One region of the Pseudomonas spartinae genome, then DNA from elsewhere that is predicted to be linked to it. Evidence: predicted binding sites of a transcription regulator. Region 1 holds the regulator's gene; each other region holds the start of a gene.
What was found. Region 1 encodes FliA, which starts transcription of late flagellar genes. Its sites were predicted from a motif close to CTAAAGTTTNNNNNNNNNNNGCCGNTAA; they were not measured.

Region 1 (6,407 bases):
ACGCCCGCAGTCGATCCACGGGCGCTGGATGCCATGCGTTTCGAACTGCACGGCCTGCGCGAGCTGATTGAGGTGCAACTGGGCTCCATCGCCTGGGGGCAACTGCAAACTCGTCGTCCGCAACAGGCCAATCTGTGGCGTCGTCTGCAACGCATGGGCTTGTCCGCCGAACTGTCGCAGGCGCTGCTGAGCAAGGTGGCTGGCGTTGCCGAGCCGCGTCAGGCCTGGCGCATGCTGCTGGCGCATCTGGCGCATGCGATCAAGACGCCCAAGGTCGAGCCACTGGAGGAGGGCGGTGTCATCGCTCTGGTCGGCCCGGCTGGCATGGGCAAAACCACCACGCTGGCCAAGCTGGCTGCACGCTACGTGCTTAAGTACGGCTCGCAACAGGTCGCTCTGGTCAGTATGGACAGCTTCCGCATCGGTGCGCAGGAGCAACTCAAGACCCTCGGGCGTATCCTCGGTGTATCGGTGACCCAGGTCGATCCGGGGCAGTCTCTGCTGCAATCCCTGGCGCCGCTAGCCAAGAAACGCGTGGTGCTGGTCGATACCGCCGGCTTGCCGGGCAACGATCCCGCCTTGCGCCTGCAACTGGAAAGTCTGGCTTCGGCGCGCATCAAGGCAAAAAATTATCTGGTACTGGCTGCAACAAGTCAGAGCCAAGTGCTCAAGGCGGCCTACCATAGTTACAAGCGTTGTGGCCTTTCAGGCTGCATACTGACGAAACTGGACGAGGCCGCGAGCCTGGGCGAGGTTTTAGGCCTGGCTATAGGCCAGCAACTGCCGGTAGCCTATGTGACAGACGGACCGCGGATTCCGGACAATCTGCAGGTGCCGCGCAGCCATCAGCTGGTGAGCCGGGCAGTAGGTTTGCAGGCCGCCGAGGAGCCAAGTGAAGATGCCATGGCGCAGATGTTCGCCGGCCTCTATCACAACCCGACGCAGCGAGCCGGCTGAAGCGGCGATAATGTTGCACCCTCTCGCGCAGGTTGTGTGGGAGTGAACGGCCTGACGGCCAAGTCGAAGTTAGACAAGGTGTAAAGAGAACATGGGTATGCATCCCGTACAGGTGATTGCGGTGACTGGCGGCAAGGGTGGCGTCGGTAAGACCAACGTGTCGGTCAATCTGTCCATGGCCCTGGCCGATCTCGGTCGCCGGGTAATGCTGATGGACGCCGACCTTGGTCTGGCCAACGTCGACGTTCTGTTGGGGTTGACGCCCAAGCGCACGCTGGCCGATGTGATCGCCGGCGAGTGCGATCTGCGTGACGTGCTGTTGCAAGGGCCGGGCGGTGTCCGCATCGTGCCGGCAGCCTCCGGCACGCAGAGTATGGTCAGCCTGACGCCAATGCAGCACGCCGGCTTGATCCAGGCGTTCAGCGATATCAGCGAGAATCTCGACGTGCTGGTGATCGATACCGCGGCAGGTATCGGCGACGCGGTAGTGAGCTTCGTTCGCGCCGCGCAGGAAATCCTCGTGGTGGTGTGCGACGAGCCCACTTCAATCACCGACGCCTACGCGCTGATCAAGCTGCTCAACCGTGATCACGGCATCAGTCGCTTTCGCGTGTTGGCCAACATGGCCCACAGTCCGCAGGAAGGTCGCAATCTCTTTGCTAAGCTGACCAAGGTGACGGATCGCTTCCTCGATGTTGCTCTGCAGTATGTCGGTGCCGTGCCCTATGACGAGTGCGTGCGCAAAGCCGTACAGAAGCAGCGTGCTGTGTATGAAGCCTTCCCTCGCTCCAAGTGCGCTCTGGCGTTCAAGGCGATAGCTCAGAAGGTTGACACCTGGCCGCTGCCGGCCAATCCCCGTGGCCATCTGGAGTTTTTCGTCGAGCGTCTGGTGCAGCAACCGACTGCAGACTCGGCCGTATGACAGCAGCCTCTGGACTTCGTATGTACAACAAGGCTCAGGCGCAGGATTCCCAGCATCAGCTGATCGAGCGCTACGCGCCTCTGGTCAAGCGTATCGCCTACCACCTGCTGGCCCGCTTGCCGGCCAGCGTGCAGGTCGACGATCTGATTCAGGCCGGCATGATCGGCCTGCTCGAAGCCTCGCGCAAATACGACTCCAGCAAGGGTGCCAGCTTTGAAACGTTCGCCGGTATTCGCATTCGCGGCTCCATGCTCGACGAGGTGCGCAAGGGTGACTGGGCGCCTCGTTCGGTACACCGCAACAGCCGGATGGTCAGCGATGCGATTCGCGCCGTAGAGGCGAGAACCGGACGTGACGCTAAAGATCACGAGGTTGCGGCCGAACTCCAATTGAGTCTGGAGGATTACTACGGCATTCTTGGCGACACTTTGGGCAGCCGCCTGTTCAGCTTCGACGACCTGGTGCAGGACGGCGAGCACGGCGGGTTGCACGAAGACGCCGGGCACACCCACCTCGAACCTTCGCGGGACCTCGAAGACGAACGTTTCCAGACGGCTTTGGCCAATGCCATTGCCGGTTTGCCGGAGCGTGAACGCCTCGTGCTGGCGCTGTATTACGATGAAGAACTGAACTTGAAAGAAATCGGTGAAGTGCTGGGGGTTAGCGAGTCACGTGTGAGCCAGTTGCACAGCCAATGCGCAGCGCGTCTGCGTTCACGGTTGAGCGAATGGCGCGCTGGCTGAAGGCGACGTACTCGCAGGCGGAAGCGGTTTCACGATTAAAGGACGTAGTTGCAAGCGCAATACGTTTGGGACTGTACGGAGGTCGACTTGGACAAGAACATGAAAATCCTCATCGTTGACGATTTCTCGACGATGCGACGGATCATCAAGAACCTCTTGCGGGATTTGGGTTTCACCAACACCGCGGAAGCCGATGACGGCACCTCGGCGCTGCCGATGCTGCAGAGCGGCAGCTTCGACTTTCTGGTGACCGACTGGAACATGCCGGGCATGACCGGTATCGACCTGCTGCGTGCCGTGCGTGCCGATGAGCGCCTCAAGCATCTGCCAGTGCTGATGGTGACCGCTGAAGCCAAGCGCGATCAGATCATCGAGGCGGCTCAGGCCGGCGTGAATGGTTATGTGGTCAAACCCTTCACTGCCCAGGTGCTGAAGGAAAAGATCGAGAAGATCTTCGAGCGGGTCAACGGCTGATGTCAGCCGCGAGGGTGCTATGGAACACGATGATTCCACGATGGGCGATCTTGAGTCGTCCCTGAAAACCAATGCCCGTGAGCTGGTTGATAGCCTCGAAAAAGGTAACTTCGGCAACGCGGTGCAACTGATCAACGAGCTCAACAAGGTTCGTGATCGAGGTCTTTATCACGAGGTCGGCAAACTGACCCGTGAGCTGCACAACGCTATTGTCAATTTTCAGCTCGACCCGCGCATGCCGCATGCTCAGGAGCTGTCGCAGATCGCCGACGCGACCGAGCGCCTCAACTACGTCGTAACCATGACCGAGAAGGCTGCCAACCGGACCATGGATCTGGTCGAGCAGAGCGCGCCGCTGGTCAATGACCTGAGCGACGAGGCGCAGAGCCTGGGCGTCGAATGGGGTCGCTTCATGCGCCGTGAAATCGGTGCCGATGGTTTCCGTGAACTGGCCAAGCGCGTCGAGCTGTTTCTCGCCCGTAGCGAACGAGATGGCGCCAAGCTGTCCGGCCACCTCAACGACATTCTGCTGGCGCAGGATTACCAGGACCTTACCGGTCAGGTGATCAAGCGTGTCACCCAACTGGTGACCGAAGTGGAAAGCAACCTGCTCAAGCTGATGCTCATGGCCAGCCAGGTCGACCGTTTTGCCGGTATTCAGCACGATCACGAAGAGCTGCGCACCGAACAGGAAAAATTAAAAGAGCCATCGCGGGGTGAAGGTCCACAGATTCATGCCGATAAGCGTGATGACGTCGCCTCCAGCCAGGACGATGTAGATGACCTGCTGTCCAGCCTAGGGTTCTAAGGAGCACACAATATGAGCTTCGGCGCCGATGAAGAGATCCTCCAGGATTTTCTGGTAGAGGCCGGCGAGATTCTCGAACAGTTGTCCGAACAATTAGTCGAGCTGGAAAGCCGACCGGACGACATGAACCTGCTCAACGCCATCTTCCGCGGTTTCCATACCGTGAAGGGCGGAGCGGGTTTCCTCCAGCTCAACGAGCTGGTTGAATGCTGCCATATCGCCGAAAACGTCTTCGACATCCTGCGCAAGGGTGAGCGTCGCGTCGACTCGGAACTGATGGATGTGGTGCTCGAGGCTCTTGATGCTGTCAATGGCATGTTCGGCGAGGTGCGTGAGCGCCGCGAGCCGACGCCTGCCACGCCGGAGCTGCTGGCCGCACTGGCGCGCCTGGCTGAACCGGCAGGTGCCGAGCCGGCGCCTGCGCCGGTACAGCAGGCCGAGCCTGAGCCGGAACCAGAGCCCGCGTCCGTTGCCGCGCCTGTCGCGTCTGGCGACATCACCGATAGCGAATTCGAGCAACTGCTCGACGCGCTGGGTGAGGCCCCGGCGACCAATGCGAGCCCTGAACCCAGTGCTGGTGGCGACGAGATCACCGACGACGAGTTCGAATCGCTGCTCGATCAGCTACATGGCAAGGGGCAGTTCGCCGGTACGGTCGAGCCCCCTGTCGCTGCGCCAGTGGCCTCGGCTCCGGCAGCCGCGCCGGCAGGCGATGACATCACCGACGACGAGTTCGAAGCGCTGCTCGACCAGTTGCATGGCAAAGGTCAGTTCTCCGCTGCGGCCGAAGCGGCAGCGCCAGTCGCTGCTGTTGCCGCCGCACCAGCTCCGGCTGGTGACGAGATCACCGACGACGAATTCGAATCCTTGCTCGATCAGTTGCACGGCAAGGGCAAGTTCGTGCCGCCTAGCGAGCCGACGCCTGCGCCTGCAGCCGCTGAAAAACCGCTTGCCACACCCAAGGCCGCTGCGCCGGCAGCCAAGCCTGCTGCGGCCAAGTCTGAGCCTGCACCTGCGCCTGCCCGTGCTCCTGCCGCATCGGCTCCGGCCGCTGACAAGGCACCTGCCGCGAGCGAAGCGGAAACCACCGTACGGGTCGATACCGCACGTCTCGACGAAATCATGAACATGGTCGGCGAGCTGGTGCTGGTGCGTAACCGTCTGGTGCGCCTGGGGCTCAATAGCGGCGACGAAGCCATGTCCAAGGCGGTGTCGAACCTCGATGTGGTCACGGCGGATCTGCAGACCTCAGTGATGAAGACCCGCATGCAGCCGATCAAGAAGGTCTTCGGCCGCTTCCCGCGCCTGGTCCGCGATCTGGCGCGTAACTTGAAGAAGGAAATTAACCTCGAGCTGGTGGGCGAGGAGACCGATCTCGACAAGAACCTGGTCGAGGCGCTGGCCGACCCGCTGGTGCACTTGGTGCGCAACGCCGTCGACCACGGCGTGGAAACCCCCGAAGAACGCGAGAAGGCTGGCAAGGCCCGCGCAGGCCGCGTGGTGCTGTCCGCCGAGCAGGAAGGCGACCATATCCTGTTGTCGATCACCGATGACGGAAAAGGTATGGATGCCGACGTGCTGCGTGCCAAGGCGGTGGAGAAAGGCCTGCTGGACAAGGACGCAGCCGATCGTCTCAACGAGTTCGAATGCTACAACCTGATCTTCGCCCCGGGTTTCTCGACCAAGACCGAGATTTCCGACGTGTCCGGCCGTGGCGTGGGCATGGACGTGGTCAAGACCAAGATCACCCAGCTCAACGGCACGGTGAACGTGTTCTCGCAGAAGGGCCAGGGTTCGAAGATCATCATCAAGGTGCCGCTGACCCTGGCGATCATGCCGACGCTGATGGTGATGCTGGAAAATCAGGCCTTCGCCTTCCCGCTGGTCAACGTCAACGAGATCTTCCACCTCGACCTGTCGCGCACTAACGTGGTCGACGGCCAGGAGGTGGTGATCGTGCGCGACAAGGCGTTGCCGCTGTTCTATCTCAAGCGCTGGCTGGTGCCGCAGGCCTTCCACGAAGGGCAGCGCGAAGGTCACGTGGTGATTCTCACCGTTGGCAGCCAACGCATCGGTTTTGTCGTCGATCAATTGGTCGGTCAGGAAGAAGTGGTAATCAAGCCACTGGGCAAGATGCTGCAAGGCACGCCCGGGATGTCTGGCGCCACGATCACCGGCGACGGACGCATCGCGTTGATTCTCGACGTACCGAGCATGCTCAAGCGCTACGCTCGACGTTTCTGATGTTTTGCGGCGCGGGCCATGGCTTCGCGCCGTCTAGGAGAGTGTATGGCTGTTAAGGTTCTGGTGGTGGACGACTCCGGTTTCTTCCGCCGGCGCGTTTCGGAAATTCTGTCTGCTGACCCCAGCATTCAGGTCGTGGGCACGGCCACCAACGGGCGCGAGGCCATCGATCAGGCGCTGGCACTCAAGCCAGACGTGATCACCATGGATTACGAGATGCCGATGATGGACGGCATCACCGCAGTACGAAACATCATGC
Region 2 (6,407 bases), on a different contig from region 1:
GGCAGTCACGCGGATTTCTCGATTGACCAGTTGCCAGGTCCAGCCGCCCGGTGCGGCGCCCAGATCCACCGCCGTCATGCCGGGCGCCAGGCGCTGATCCCACTGCTCGCGCGGAATGAAATGGTGCCAGGCCTCCTCCAGCTTGAGCGTGGAACGGCTCGGCGCCTCGCGCGGAAACTTCAAGCGCGCAATGCCCATCGGCCACATCGCCTGGTTGTCCGCCTCGGCGATGCCGGCGAACACCTCACGGCCGCTCTTGAAGGTCAGCAGCAGGCGCGGCTTCTTCGCGTCGTCCACCAGCTTGCCGGCCTTGAGCAGCGCCTTGCGCAGCGGCACCTCGAACTTCTTGCAGAAGGTCGAGACCTCCTTGCCGTCATTGGTATCCACCACCTCCAGCCACAGGCTGCCACACACCGGATAATCAGCCAGGGCCTCGAGCAACACGCTGATGCGATCGCTCTCCGGCAACATGACGAAACCACCGCGCGCCCATTGCCGCGGGAATATCAGGCTCTTGAAGCGCACACTGCGCATCAGACGCTCGCTGCCATCGGCCTCACTGCAGACGAACTCGGCGCAGGCGCTGCCAGGCTTGGTCCTGGAGTAGCCCGGTACATCCAGACGCGCAGCGAGATCACTGATCTCGGCGCAGACCTCCCCCTCGAAACCGGGGCGGCAATGCAGAAACAGGGTATTCATCAAAGGGTCTCCTTCAGGCGCGCATGATACCCGAGACCGGAACCCCGAGCCGTTAAACCTGTCCAGCTATACATGTGCTGCCAATAGATACGGATCGACACCCCGGCCGCTGGCGAATGCGCCGCGATGAAGCCTGGCGATCCGATAAACAGGCAGCGCATGGCAACCCATAAAAGGATATGCGCTAGCCAGACCGCTCAAGCCGAACTAGCTTGAAGGTCTGCCGCCATCAGACACAGCCCGAACCGTGCGGGCGCAAGGAGATGTGCAATGCCCTCCCTCGATAGCCTGAACTGCCGCCGCGAACTGAAAATCGGCGACGCCACCTACCACTACTTCAGCCTGCCCGAAGCCGCCCAACGGCTCGGCAATATCGACCGCCTGCCCATGTCGCTCAAGGTGCTGCTGGAAAACCTGCTGCGCAACGAAGACGGCAAGACGGTGATGCCCGAAGACCTGCAAGCCATGGTCGACTGGCTCGACAAGCGCGCCTCCGACCGCGAGATCCAGTACCGCCCGGCACGCGTGCTGATGCAGGACTTCACCGGCGTGCCCGCGGTAGTCGACCTGGCCGCCATGCGCGACGCCATGGCCAAGGCCGGCGGCGACCCGCAGCGGATCAACCCACTGTCGCCGGTGGATCTGGTCATCGACCACTCGGTAATGGTCGACCGCTATGCCTCCTCCAGCGCCTTCCACGACAACGTTGAACTGGAAATGCAGCGCAACGGCGAGCGCTACGCCTTCCTGCGCTGGGGCCAGCACGCCTTCGACAACTTCAGCGTGGTGCCACCGGGCACCGGCATCTGCCACCAGGTCAACCTCGAATACCTGGCCCGCACCGTCTGGAGCAAAGAGGAAGACGGCGTCACCCTCGCCTACCCCGACACCCTGGTCGGCACCGACTCGCACACCACCATGATCAACGGTCTCGGCGTACTCGGCTGGGGCGTGGGCGGCATCGAGGCGGAAGCGGCCATGCTCGGCCAGCCAGTGTCGATGCTGATTCCCGAAGTGATCGGCTTCAAGCTCAGCGGCAAGCTGAAAGAAGGCATCACCGCCACCGACCTGGTGCTGACCGTCACCCAGATGCTGCGCAAGAAAGGCGTGGTGGGCAAATTCGTCGAATTCTACGGCGACGGCCTGGCCGACCTGCCCCTGGCTGATCGCGCCACCATTGCCAACATGGCGCCTGAATACGGCGCCACCTGCGGCTTCTTCCCGGTGGATGACATCACCCTCGGCTACCTGCGTCTGTCCGGCCGCCCGGACGCCACCGTGCAACTGGTCGAGGCCTACAGCAAGGCCCAGGGCCTGTGGCGCGAGCCAGGTGCCGAACCCGTGTTCACCGACAGCCTGAGCCTCGACATGGGCAGCGTCGAAGCCAGCCTGGCCGGACCCAAGCGCCCGCAGGACCGTGTCTCGCTGAGCCAGATCAGCCAGGCCTTCGACGACTTCGTCGGCCTGCAGCTCAAGCCGGCGGCCAAGGAAGAAGGCCGCATGCTCAGCGAGGGCGGTGGTGGTACCGCCGTCGGCGGCGACAAGCAAAGCGGCGGCATCGACTATGAGGACGATGGCCACACCCATCGCCTGCAGGACGGCGCCGTGGTGATCGCCGCCATCACCTCCTGCACCAACACCTCCAACCCCAGCGTGATGATGGCTGCCGGCCTGCTGGCCAAGAAGGCGGTAGAAAAAGGCCTGCAGCGCAAGCCCTGGGTGAAGAGTTCGCTGGCCCCCGGCTCCAAGGTGGTTACCGAGTACTTCGACGCCGCCGGCCTGACGCCCTACCTGGAAAAGCTCGGCTTCGACCTGGTGGGCTACGGCTGCACCACCTGCATCGGCAACTCCGGGCCGCTGCGTGAGCCCATCGAGAAAGCCATCACCCAGGCCGACCTCACCGTCGCCTCGGTGCTCTCCGGCAACCGCAACTTCGAGGGTCGCGTACATCCGCTGGTGAAAACCAACTGGCTGGCCTCGCCGCCCCTGGTGGTCGCTTACGCCCTGGCCGGTAGCGTGCGCCTCGACCTGACGAGCGACGCTCTCGGCACCGGCAAGGATGGCCAGCCGGTGTACCTCAAGGACCTCTGGCCATCCCAGGCCGAGATCGCCGAGGCCATCGCCAAGGTCGACACCGCCATGTTCCGCAAGGAATACGCCGAAGTCTTCGCCGGCGACGAGAAATGGCAAGCCATCGACGTGCCCCAGGCCGACACCTATGCCTGGCAAGGCGACTCCACCTACATCCAGCATCCGCCGTTCTTCGAGCATATCGCTGGCGAGCCGCCGCGCATCACCGACATTCGCGAGGCGCGCATCCTCGCCCTGCTCGGCGACTCGGTGACCACCGACCACATCTCGCCAGCTGGCAATATCAAAGCCGACAGCCCGGCTGGGCGCTATCTGAGCGAGCACGGCGTGGACAAGGCCGACTTCAACTCCTACGGCTCGCGCCGCGGCAACCATGAAGTGATGATGCGCGGCACCTTCGCCAACATCCGCATCCGCAACGAAATGCTCGGCGGCGAGGAAGGCGGCAACACCCTGCACGTGCCCAGCGGCGAGAAACTGGCGATCTACGACGCCGCCATGCGCTACCAGGCCGAAGGCACGCCACTTTTGATCATCGCCGGCAAGGAGTACGGCACCGGCTCCAGCCGCGACTGGGCGGCCAAGGGCACCAACCTGCTGGGCGTCAAGGCGGTGATCGCCGAGAGCTTCGAGCGCATCCACCGCTCCAACCTGGTGGGCATGGGCGTGCTGCCGCTGCAGTTCAAACCGGGCACCGACCGCACCAGCCTGAAACTGACCGGCAACGAAGTGCTGGCCATCGAGGGCCTGGAAGGCGTGGAACTGCGCCCGCAGATGCCACTGACCCTGATCATCGGCCGCGAGGACGGCTCGCACGAGGAAGTCGAAGTGCTGTGCCGCATCGATACCCTCAACGAGGTCGAGTACTTCAAGGCCGGCGGCATCCTGCACTACGTGCTGCGCCAGATGATCGCCAACTGATGCACCTGCCCTGCCGCCACTGGCGGCAGGGCCCTCCTTATCCGTCGGGCCAGAGATGGCCGAGGTCGTGACAGAAACGTGACGCCATTCAAAAAGCGTTTACACTGCCCAAAATGGATTTCGCCCTCAACTTTGCCGTTCGTCGGCCGATGACAGGGCATTACAACGACGGATACCTGCCATGCGTAACAACCAGCCGGTCACTCAGCGTGAGCGCACCTTCCCTGCGCAACAACGCCTGATATCCACCACGGATCTCAAAGGGCAAATCACCTACTGCAACGACGCCTTCGTCGACATCAGCGGTTTCAGTCGTGAAGAGTTGCTGCGCGCGCCACACAACATCGTGCGCCACCCCGACGTTCCGGCCGCCGTGTTCGAGCATATGTGGACGACCCTGAAAAGCGGCCGCCCGTGGATGGGTATCGTCAAGAACCGTAGCAAGAACGGTGACCACTACTGGGTCAACGCCTACGTCACACCCGTGACCGAAAACAACCAGGTTGTCGGCTACGAATCCGTCCGCGTCAAACCGACTGCCGAGCAGGTGCGCCGCGCCGAAATGCTGTACAGCCGGATCAACGCCGGCAAATCAGCCATTCCGGCCAGCAACCAGTGGCTACCCATCGTCCAGGCGTGGATGCCCTTCATCCTGGTCAGCCAGATCGGTTTCCTGATCGGCCATTGGATGGGCAGCAACTGGGGCTTCATCCTCGCCGCCCTGCTTTCCGTCCCGTTGGGCCTGGCCGGCATCGCCTGGCAGACCCGCGGCATCAAACGCCTGCTGCGCATGGCCGAGCAAACCACCTCCGACCCGCTGATCGCGCAGATGTACACCGACAGCCGTGGTTCCGAAGCACGCCTGGAAATGGCCATGCTCAGCCAGGACGCACGGCTTAAAACCTGCCTCACTCGCCTGCAGGACACCGCCGAACAACTGACCCAGCAAGCGCGTGAAGCCGACAAGCTCGCGCACAACAGCTCGGCCGGCCTCGAGCGCCAGCGCAGCGAGACCGAACAAGTCGCCACCGCCGTCAACGAAATGGCCGCCACCACTCTGGAAGTGGCCAGCAATGTCGCCCGCACCGCCATCGCCACCCAGGAAGCCAACCGCCTGACCAGCGAAGGCCGCACCATCGCCGCAGAAACCCGCGAAGCCATCCAGCGCCTGTCGCAATCGGTCGGCGATACCGGAGAAACCGTGACCCGCCTGGCCCAGGACAGCAGCGAAATCGGCGGCGTGGTCGACGTGATCAAGGGCATCGCCGACCAGACCAACCTGCTCGCCCTCAACGCCGCCATCGAGGCGGCTCGTGCAGGCGAAATGGGCCGCGGCTTTGCCGTGGTGGCCGACGAGGTGCGCTCGCTGGCGCAGCGCACCGCCGAATCCACCGAACAGATCCACGCCCTGATCGCCAAGCTGCAGCGCACCGCCGAAGAGGCCGTGCTGACCATGGAAATCGGCCGCAAGCAGGCCGACGAAGGCGTCGAACGCGTACTGCAGGCCGATCAGGCGCTGTCCGGCATCAGTGACTCGGTGGCCAATATTGCCGACATGGCCAATCAGATCGCCGCAGCGGCGGAAGAGCAAAGCGCCGTCGCTGACGAGATCAACCAGAACATCACCACCATCGCGCAACTGGCCGACCAGACCGCAGGCGAAGCGCAAAGCACCGCGAAACTCAGCGAAGCCCTGACCAACACCGCACAGGGTCAATACGCCTTGGTCGAACGCTTCAACCGCTGAAACAAAAGGCGCAGCGGCTCACCGCTGCGCCTTTCCCCCCTAAGCTCCGCCGCGCTTTTTATATAAGTGAGCTTGCTCACAATCCCCCTTGCTTCCCCTCCAGCTGCCCCGTATTCGCGTAATTGCCACTTGCCCGCCGTTATGCGACATGGTGTATAACCTTCCAAACACCCCATCGCCTCGCTATCTCCCGCGAGCTAGAGAAGGATCTTGAAAAATGACCAGGAAGGTTATCCACCAAAACTGCCCGCAGGTTATGCACCATTTGATGTCTATTTATAGTTATACGAAACCAATATGAAAGGCTGGCTTGAAGTCAACGAAGAGTTTGCAGTAGATGGATCATTGCGAGACATCTATGTGCTGGATGTTTGCGTTGATGCTTGGAATGAACTCATCAAAAAAGTCAAGAATGAGAGTTTTGAGTTTAAATTTGTGCACGGCAGTTCCGAGCGAGCGCTGCCCGACAATTTTTATAAAATAAAAGAACTGCAGAAAACCAATCCGACGACTCTATGCATTTGGCTCGATAACAACATCAAGGTTAACTGCCATTTTTTCATGGAAACAGAAATTGAACTCGATATTTCACCAAGGGAGATCAGAAGCTTGGCAGAATATAAAATACTAACAAGCTTCATGAAGTGGCTATCAAACATATTGCGTAAGCCTGCTATCCTGACGCATGAGGGTTCTCAAGATCAGGTCATTTTAAGTGTCAACGAGAGCGTCGTATAACAACTGGTATATGGACTCTCCCCACAAGTAGTGAGCAAAGCTTTTTTTTTGCACTTGTCGTCAGCGCGGTTGCATTCGTATATCCGGCCTGTGTTGGGCTTTTCCGCCCTGGCCATTCTGTAGTTCGCGCAGCGGGGGCCAAGCGTTCAATCGATCACGGGGATCATCATTGTTATCGGCCTTATTCCGCTGCAGGACTCGCCTGTTCCGA
Region 3 (6,407 bases), on a different contig from region 1:
ACTGGATGGAGATGGAAAAGCAGCGCGGCATCTCCATCACCACCTCGGTGATGCAGTTCCCCTACCGCGAGCACATCGTCAACCTGCTCGATACCCCCGGCCACGAAGACTTCTCCGAAGATACCTACCGCACCCTCACCGCCGTGGACAGCGCGCTGATGGTGCTCGACGGCGGTAAGGGCGTCGAGCCGCGCACCATCGCCCTGATGGACGTGTGCCGCCTGCGCGACACGCCCATCGTCAGCTTCATCAACAAGCTCGACCGCGACATCCGCGACCCCATCGAGCTGCTCGACGAGATCGAGGCGGTGCTGAAGATCAAGGCCGCGCCGATCACCTGGCCGATCGGCTGCTACAAGGACTTCAAGGGTGTCTACCACCTGACCGGCGACTACATCATCGTCTACACCCCGGGCCACGGCCACGAGCGCACCGAGGCCAAGATCATCCGGAATCTGGACTCCGACGAGGCGCGCAACCACCTGGGCGACATGTACGAGCGCTTCGTCGAGGAGCTGGAGCTGGTGCAGGGCGCCTGCCACGAGTTCGAGCCCGACGCCTTCCTCAAGGGCGAGATGACCCCGGTGTTCTTCGGCACCGCGCTGGGCAACTTCGGCGTCGACCATGTGCTCGACGCCGTGGTCGACTGGGCACCGCGCCCGCTGCCGCGCGCGGCCAACGAGCGCAGCGTGGAGCCGACCGAGGAAAAGTTCTCCGGCTTCGTGTTCAAGATCCAGGCGAACATGGACCCGAAACACCGCGACCGCATCGCCTTCATGCGCATCTGCTCGGGCAAGTACACCCAGGGCATGAAAATGCGCCACGCGCGCCTAGGCAAGGACGTGCGCGTCGGCGATGCGCTGACCTTCTTCTCCAGCGAGCGTGAGCATCTGGAAGAAGCCTACGCCGGCGACATCATCGGCCTGCACAACCACGGCACCATCCAGATCGGCGATACCTTCACCGAAGGCGAGAACCTCGGCTTCACCGGTATTCCGCACTTCGCCCCGGAACTGTTCCGCCGCGTGCGCCTGAAAGACCCGCTGAAATCCAAACAGCTGCGCCAGGGCCTGCAGGAACTGGCCGAGGAAGGCGCCACCCAGGTGTTCTTCCCCGAGCGTAATAACGACATCATCCTCGGCGCGGTCGGTGTGCTGCAGTTCGACGTGGTCGCCAGCCGCCTGAAAGAGGAATACAAGGTCGAGTGCGCCTACGAGGCGATCAACGTCTGGTCGGCGCGCTGGATCGAGTGCAGCGACGAGAAGAAGCTCAAGGAGTTCAAGGACAAGGCCTATGAGAACCTCGCCGTGGACGGCGGCGGTCACCTCACCTACCTGGCCCCGACCCGCGTCAACCTGAGTCTGATGGAAGAGCGCTGGCCGGACGTGAAATTCCGCGCCACCCGCGAACACCACTGATCAAGAAAACGGCCCGCTTCGCGGGCCGTTGTTCATTTCGCCGCAAGCTCGCCTGCGCGACTAGTAACGGAAGCGCCCGACGATACCGTGCAGACGTTGCGAGTTCTCACCGGCATGGCGCCCACGCTGCAGGGTGTTTTCCGCCAGGCTCACGCTGCGCGCGGCCTCCTCACCCAGGTTGGCCACGCGCTGATTGATCTCGTCGCTGACCTGCGACTGCTCACGCGCGGCTTCGGCAATCTGCTGGCTGCTACGGGAAACGGCCTCGACCAGCCCGCCGATGCTGCCCAGTGTCTTGCCGGCCGTTTCGGCCTGCGCCACACCCTTCTCGGCATGCTGCTGACTGGCATGCATGACATCCACAGCCTGGCGCGAGGCGCCCTGCAAGCGCTGGATCATGCTGTCGATCTCGGCGGTGGATGCCTGCGTGCGACTGGCCAGGGTCCGTACCTCGTCAGCTACCACGGCGAATCCACGCCCCTGCTCGCCCGCCCGTGCGGCCTCGATGGCGGCATTGAGCGCCAGCAGGTTGGTCTGTTCGGCGATGGTGCGAATCACCTCCAGCACGCCGCCGATTTCCTGGGTATGGGTCTCCAGTTCGCTGATCACCCGCGCCGCACTGCCCACCTCACCGGCCAGTTGGCGGATGTCATTGATGGTGCTGTCGATCACCTTGAGCGCCGAACGCACTTCGCGGTCGGCCTCGGCGGTCTGCTCCGAGCTGCCACGCGCGTGCTCGGCCACGCCCTGCACGGTCACTGACATCTGGTGCACAGCGGTGACCACCTGATCGATCTCTTCACGCAGTACGCCAGCACTGCGCTCGGAGGCCTGAGCGTCGCTGATCAACTGCCCGGAAGAATGCTCCAGGGTACCGGCCACCTCACCGACGCTGGCGATCTGCTGACGCAGGTTGCGACTAAACAGATTGAAGGCGTCGACCACCGCGCCAATCTCGTCCTGGGCCTCGCGATTGATCTCACGCGTCAGATCGCCGGAGCCGGACGCCAGATCCTGCATCGAATGATTGAGCCGGCGGATCGGCGGCAGCACGCGACGATTGATCAGCAGCAGAGCGGCGAAGACCACCAGCCCAATGGCCACCAGCGCGACCAGGGTCACCAGGTGCAGTTCTTCCAGCAGAGAGGCATTGCTGGCACGAACCTCGGCGAACTCCTTGCTAAGTGGTTGCTGCAGTTCGTTGAAGCGAGCAATCACCGCAGCCGATTGTGCGTCGAAGGCCTCCATCACCACGTCCCCTGCCTGCTTGCCCTGCTGGCTGTAGGCCTGAAACATCCGGCGGCCGGTTTCGTCGAGGCGATCCACCGGTTCGTTGAGTGCGACAAGCTGGTCAGCATAGGCCGGCAACAGTGCACGCAAATCTTCGACCAGCGCCTTCGCCTCACGGTAATGCTGCGCCGCCTCGGCGGCAGGCTCGTTCTCCTGGGTGAGGCTGGCATCGGTGTAGAACTGCTGCACCTGGGCCAGGTGGTAGCGCAGCTCCTGGGTTGCTTCACGCGCCTCGCTCAGTTGCGCAGCACGCCCCTCCCCCAATTCCACCTGATCGATTTCCAGCGATATCCAGGTCGCCAGACCCAGCATCGTCACCAGAATGAAAAGCGCACTACCCCACATCAAACGCGTAATACTGACGTTCACGTTCACTCTCCGGAGATTCGAACTGCACAGATTATCGGCAGGCGTTGCACCCACCTGAGCATGCGCGCGCAGTATTACTCAGCGCCGGGTCGAGGAGCCATATCCAGTACTAAAGAAGTAGGCCCGCCACAGGCGAGGCGGGCCAGGGGAAACTCGCTCGATGCCCGCGAGACTACTCGGGCGCATCGTCCTCCAGCGTCCAGGCCACCAGCGAGTCGCCCATGCGCGTGCCGAACGAGCCGTGGCCGCCGGCCATCACCACCACGTACTGCTTGCCGGTCTTGCCCGACACGTAGCTGATCGGCGTGGCCTGGCCACCGGCTGGCAGGCGGTCTTTCCACAGCTCTTCGCCGGTGCGCAGATCGTAGGCGCGCAGGTAGTAATCCAGCGTGCCGCTGAGAAAGCCCAGACCGCTGGCGGTGACCAATGGGCCGCCAAGGTTCGGCACGCCGACGCTCAGGGGGATGCCCAGCGGCGCGCTGTCACGGCTGGTGCCGTTCTTGTGCTGCCAGACCTTCTCCATGCTGCGCAGATCCACCGCGGTCACGTAGCCCCATGGCGGCGCCTGGCATGGCAGGCCGAGGAGTGACAGGAACGGCTTCAGGCTGACCATGTAAGGCGCGCCGCGATTGGGTTGCAGACCGGTTTCGCCGCCGCCATGGCGAACGTCCTGCCCGTCTTCACGTTTGACCAGGCGCGAGACGAACGCCAGGTAGTTGGGTGCGCCAAAGAGGATCTGCCGCTGCGGATCGACCGCCACCGACGGCCAGTTGAACACCCCGACGTTGCCCGGATAGATCAGCGAGCCCTGCTCCGATGGTGGCGTGAAGTCGCCCTCGTAACGCAGGCGGTGGAACTGGATGCGGCAGGCCAGTTGATCGAATGGCGTGCCGCCCCACATGTCGCGCTCGCGCAGCGGTTCCTGCGGCGCATAGCTGAGTGCTGATGCCGGCTGGGTCGGCGCGGTGAAATCGCCCTCCACCGTGCCCTGCGGCACGGGATGTTCGGTGACTGGCACGATGGGTTTGCCGGTACGCCGGTCGAGCACGTAGAGATCGCCACGCTTGGTCGGCTGGATAAGCGCCGGCACCGGCCCGTCGGGGCCGTCGATCTCCACCAGCGTCGGCTGCGACGGCAGGTCGCGATCCCAGAGATCATGATTGACCGTGCGCAACTCCCAGCGCACCTTGCCGGTGGCCAGGTCGAGCGCCACCAATGCTGCGGTGAAGCGTTCGGCTTCGGGGCTGCGCTGCACCGCCCACTGGTCGGGCGTCTGGTTGCCCATGGGGATGTAGACCAGGCCAAGCGCTTCGTCCGCGGTGGCGATGGTCCAGGAGTTCGGCGTACTGCGCACGTAGGTTTCACCGGCCGGCAGCGGCTCGGTGGCATCCGGGCGGCCGGGGTCGAAGTTCCACACCAGCTTGCCGCTGTTCACGTCATAGGCGCGGATCACCCCGCCAGGTGAATCCACCGAGCCGTTGTCAGTCACCGCACCGCCGATGATCAGCAGATGCTCGGTGACCACCGGCGGCGAAGTGGGCAGGTACACGCCCAGCGCGCCGTCGCCCAGGCCGACCTTGAGGTCGACCTTGCCGCCCGCGCCGAAATCCTCGCAGGGCTTGCCGTCGTACAGATCCAGCGCATACAGGGTGGCGTCGGCGGTTGGCAGGAACAGGCGCCGGGTACAGCGTGGCTCGCCCTCGGCAGCCAGCGCCGCCACATCGCCCGGCGACGGCTGGGTGTAGGCCGTGGCGTCGTGATAGGCCAGGCCCCGGCAGGTCATGTGCTGGTAATACTCGGCGTCGCGATTGATCTTCGGATCGAAGCGCCAGCGTTCCTGGCCGGTGTCGGCATCCACGGCGATGGCGATGCTGTGCGGGGTGCAGATGAACAGGTTGTCGCCGATCTTCAGTGGCGTTACCTGATTGGTCAGCTCGCCGGGGTCACCTGCACCCGGCAAGTCGCCGGTATGAAATTCCCAGGCCTTTTTCAAACGCCCCACGTTCTGCGCGTCGATCTGCTGCGCGGCGGCGTAACGCTCGCCGCGTCGTGCACCGCCATAGGCTGGCCACTCAGCGGCCGCTTTCGCCTCGCTTGCCGCCATGCGCTCGGCATCGAAACTACCGGGTAGGCGATGATAGTCCTGAGTCAGCGAATAACCGGCCATCGCCGCGCCGAGCAGCAAACCCAGCGCCAACAGCCCGCTGGGGCCATCGCGCCACTGACCACGCGTGCCGATATGCCGGTTGACGAAAGGCAGCAACAGCCACAGGCCGAACACGCACCACAGGTCGATGCGCGGTGCGATCTGCCACCAGTCGAAGCGCACCTCATAGATCGTCCAGGCCAGACTGGCCAGCAATATCAGGGCATATAGCCACAATGCCGCACGCAGGCGACGATGAATCAGTACGCCCACCAGCAGCAAACCCAACCCAGCCAGCAGGTAGTACCAGGACCCGCCCAGCCACAGCAGGTATGCCCCGCCAACGGCCAGCAGCGCGCCCAGAGCGGCAGCCACCCAGGCCGTCAGTGTGATACGCAGGGGCTGCGCCTTGTTGTTCTCGCTCATTGCTCGCTCCCCGATCCAATGCCCCGTCCAGAACAGGGCCATGATCTGTGGATGCAAAGTTAAGCAGAGAGTTCAGCGACGCTGCGCACAAGGCGGAAATTGCAGGCTCGCATACTGGCGGTCGCTAGCGGACTCTTCTGAAGCACGCAGGCTGACCGGTGGCTAATTGATCAACAGGCGAGCCTCTTTCACCGTGCAGGACAACCGAACCACAGCCGGTTGCGCCAACAGCCGTTCGGCAATGGCCGGCTCCAGCTCGGTGCGGATGCGACGTGTCAGGGCGCGCGCACCGAAGCGGACATCGTGCTCGCGACACAGCCAGGTGCGGGCACTCTGCTCCACATGTAGCGAGCGGCCCTGGCGCCCCAGGCGCTGGTTGAGCTTGTCCAGTTCGATGTCCAGCAGCGCTTCGAGCCATTGTTCGTCGACACGCTCGAACACCAGGATGCGGTCGAGACGGTTGAGCCATTCCGGCTCGAAACGCTCGTGCAGCACCTGCTCCAACAATGCACCCTCGCCCTTCGGTGCCAGTCCTAACCAGCGTCGCCAGCCGCGAGCGAAGCGCTCGCGGTAGCGCTGCGCCTGCTGCGCACCGACGTTGCTGGTCATGAAGATCAGGCTGTTGCGGAAATCCAGGGTACGGCTGCCGGCAGTCAACGTCAGGCGGCCATGTTCGAGAATGCCGAGCAGGCTGCGCAGCACTTCCGGGCTGGCTTTCTCCAGCTCGTCGAACAGCACGATACCGGGCCGGCCGAAGC

Region 2: the regulator FliA is predicted to act here: its motif matches at 3,837-3,864, upstream of ACN8M7_RS20075 (methyl-accepting chemotaxis protein).
Region 3: the regulator FliA is predicted to act here: its motif matches at 3,109-3,136, upstream of ACN8M7_RS01800 (methyl-accepting chemotaxis protein).

What each region holds. Positions count from the first base shown of each region.
Region 1 covers NZ_CBDAMB010000005.1:294,137-300,543, forward strand. Annotated here, with positions in the region: gene flhF (flagellar biosynthesis GTPase FlhF) at 1-957, shown strand, start outside; gene fleN (flagellar synthesis regulator FleN) at 1,049-1,879, shown strand; gene fliA (RNA polymerase sigma factor FliA) at 1,876-2,622, shown strand; gene ACN8M7_RS14050 (chemotaxis response regulator CheY) at 2,722-3,096, shown strand; gene ACN8M7_RS14055 (protein phosphatase CheZ) at 3,116-3,904, shown strand; gene ACN8M7_RS14060 (chemotaxis protein CheA) at 3,917-6,148, shown strand; gene ACN8M7_RS14065 (protein-glutamate methylesterase/protein-glutamine glutaminase) at 6,194-6,407, shown strand, end outside.
Region 2 covers NZ_CBDAMB010000010.1:49,940-56,346, reverse strand. Annotated here, with positions in the region: gene rlmM (23S rRNA (cytidine(2498)-2'-O)-methyltransferase RlmM) at 1-699, opposite strand, end outside; gene acnA (aconitate hydratase AcnA) at 970-3,711, shown strand; gene ACN8M7_RS20075 (methyl-accepting chemotaxis protein) at 3,893-5,458, shown strand; gene ACN8M7_RS20070 (hypothetical protein) at 5,756-6,196, shown strand.
Region 3 covers NZ_CBDAMB010000001.1:372,511-378,917, forward strand. Annotated here, with positions in the region: gene ACN8M7_RS01795 (peptide chain release factor 3) at 1-1,418, shown strand, start outside; gene ACN8M7_RS01800 (methyl-accepting chemotaxis protein) at 1,479-3,053, opposite strand; gene ACN8M7_RS01805 (membrane-bound PQQ-dependent dehydrogenase, glucose/quinate/shikimate family) at 3,250-5,649, opposite strand; gene ACN8M7_RS01810 (AAA family ATPase) at 5,812-6,407, opposite strand, start outside.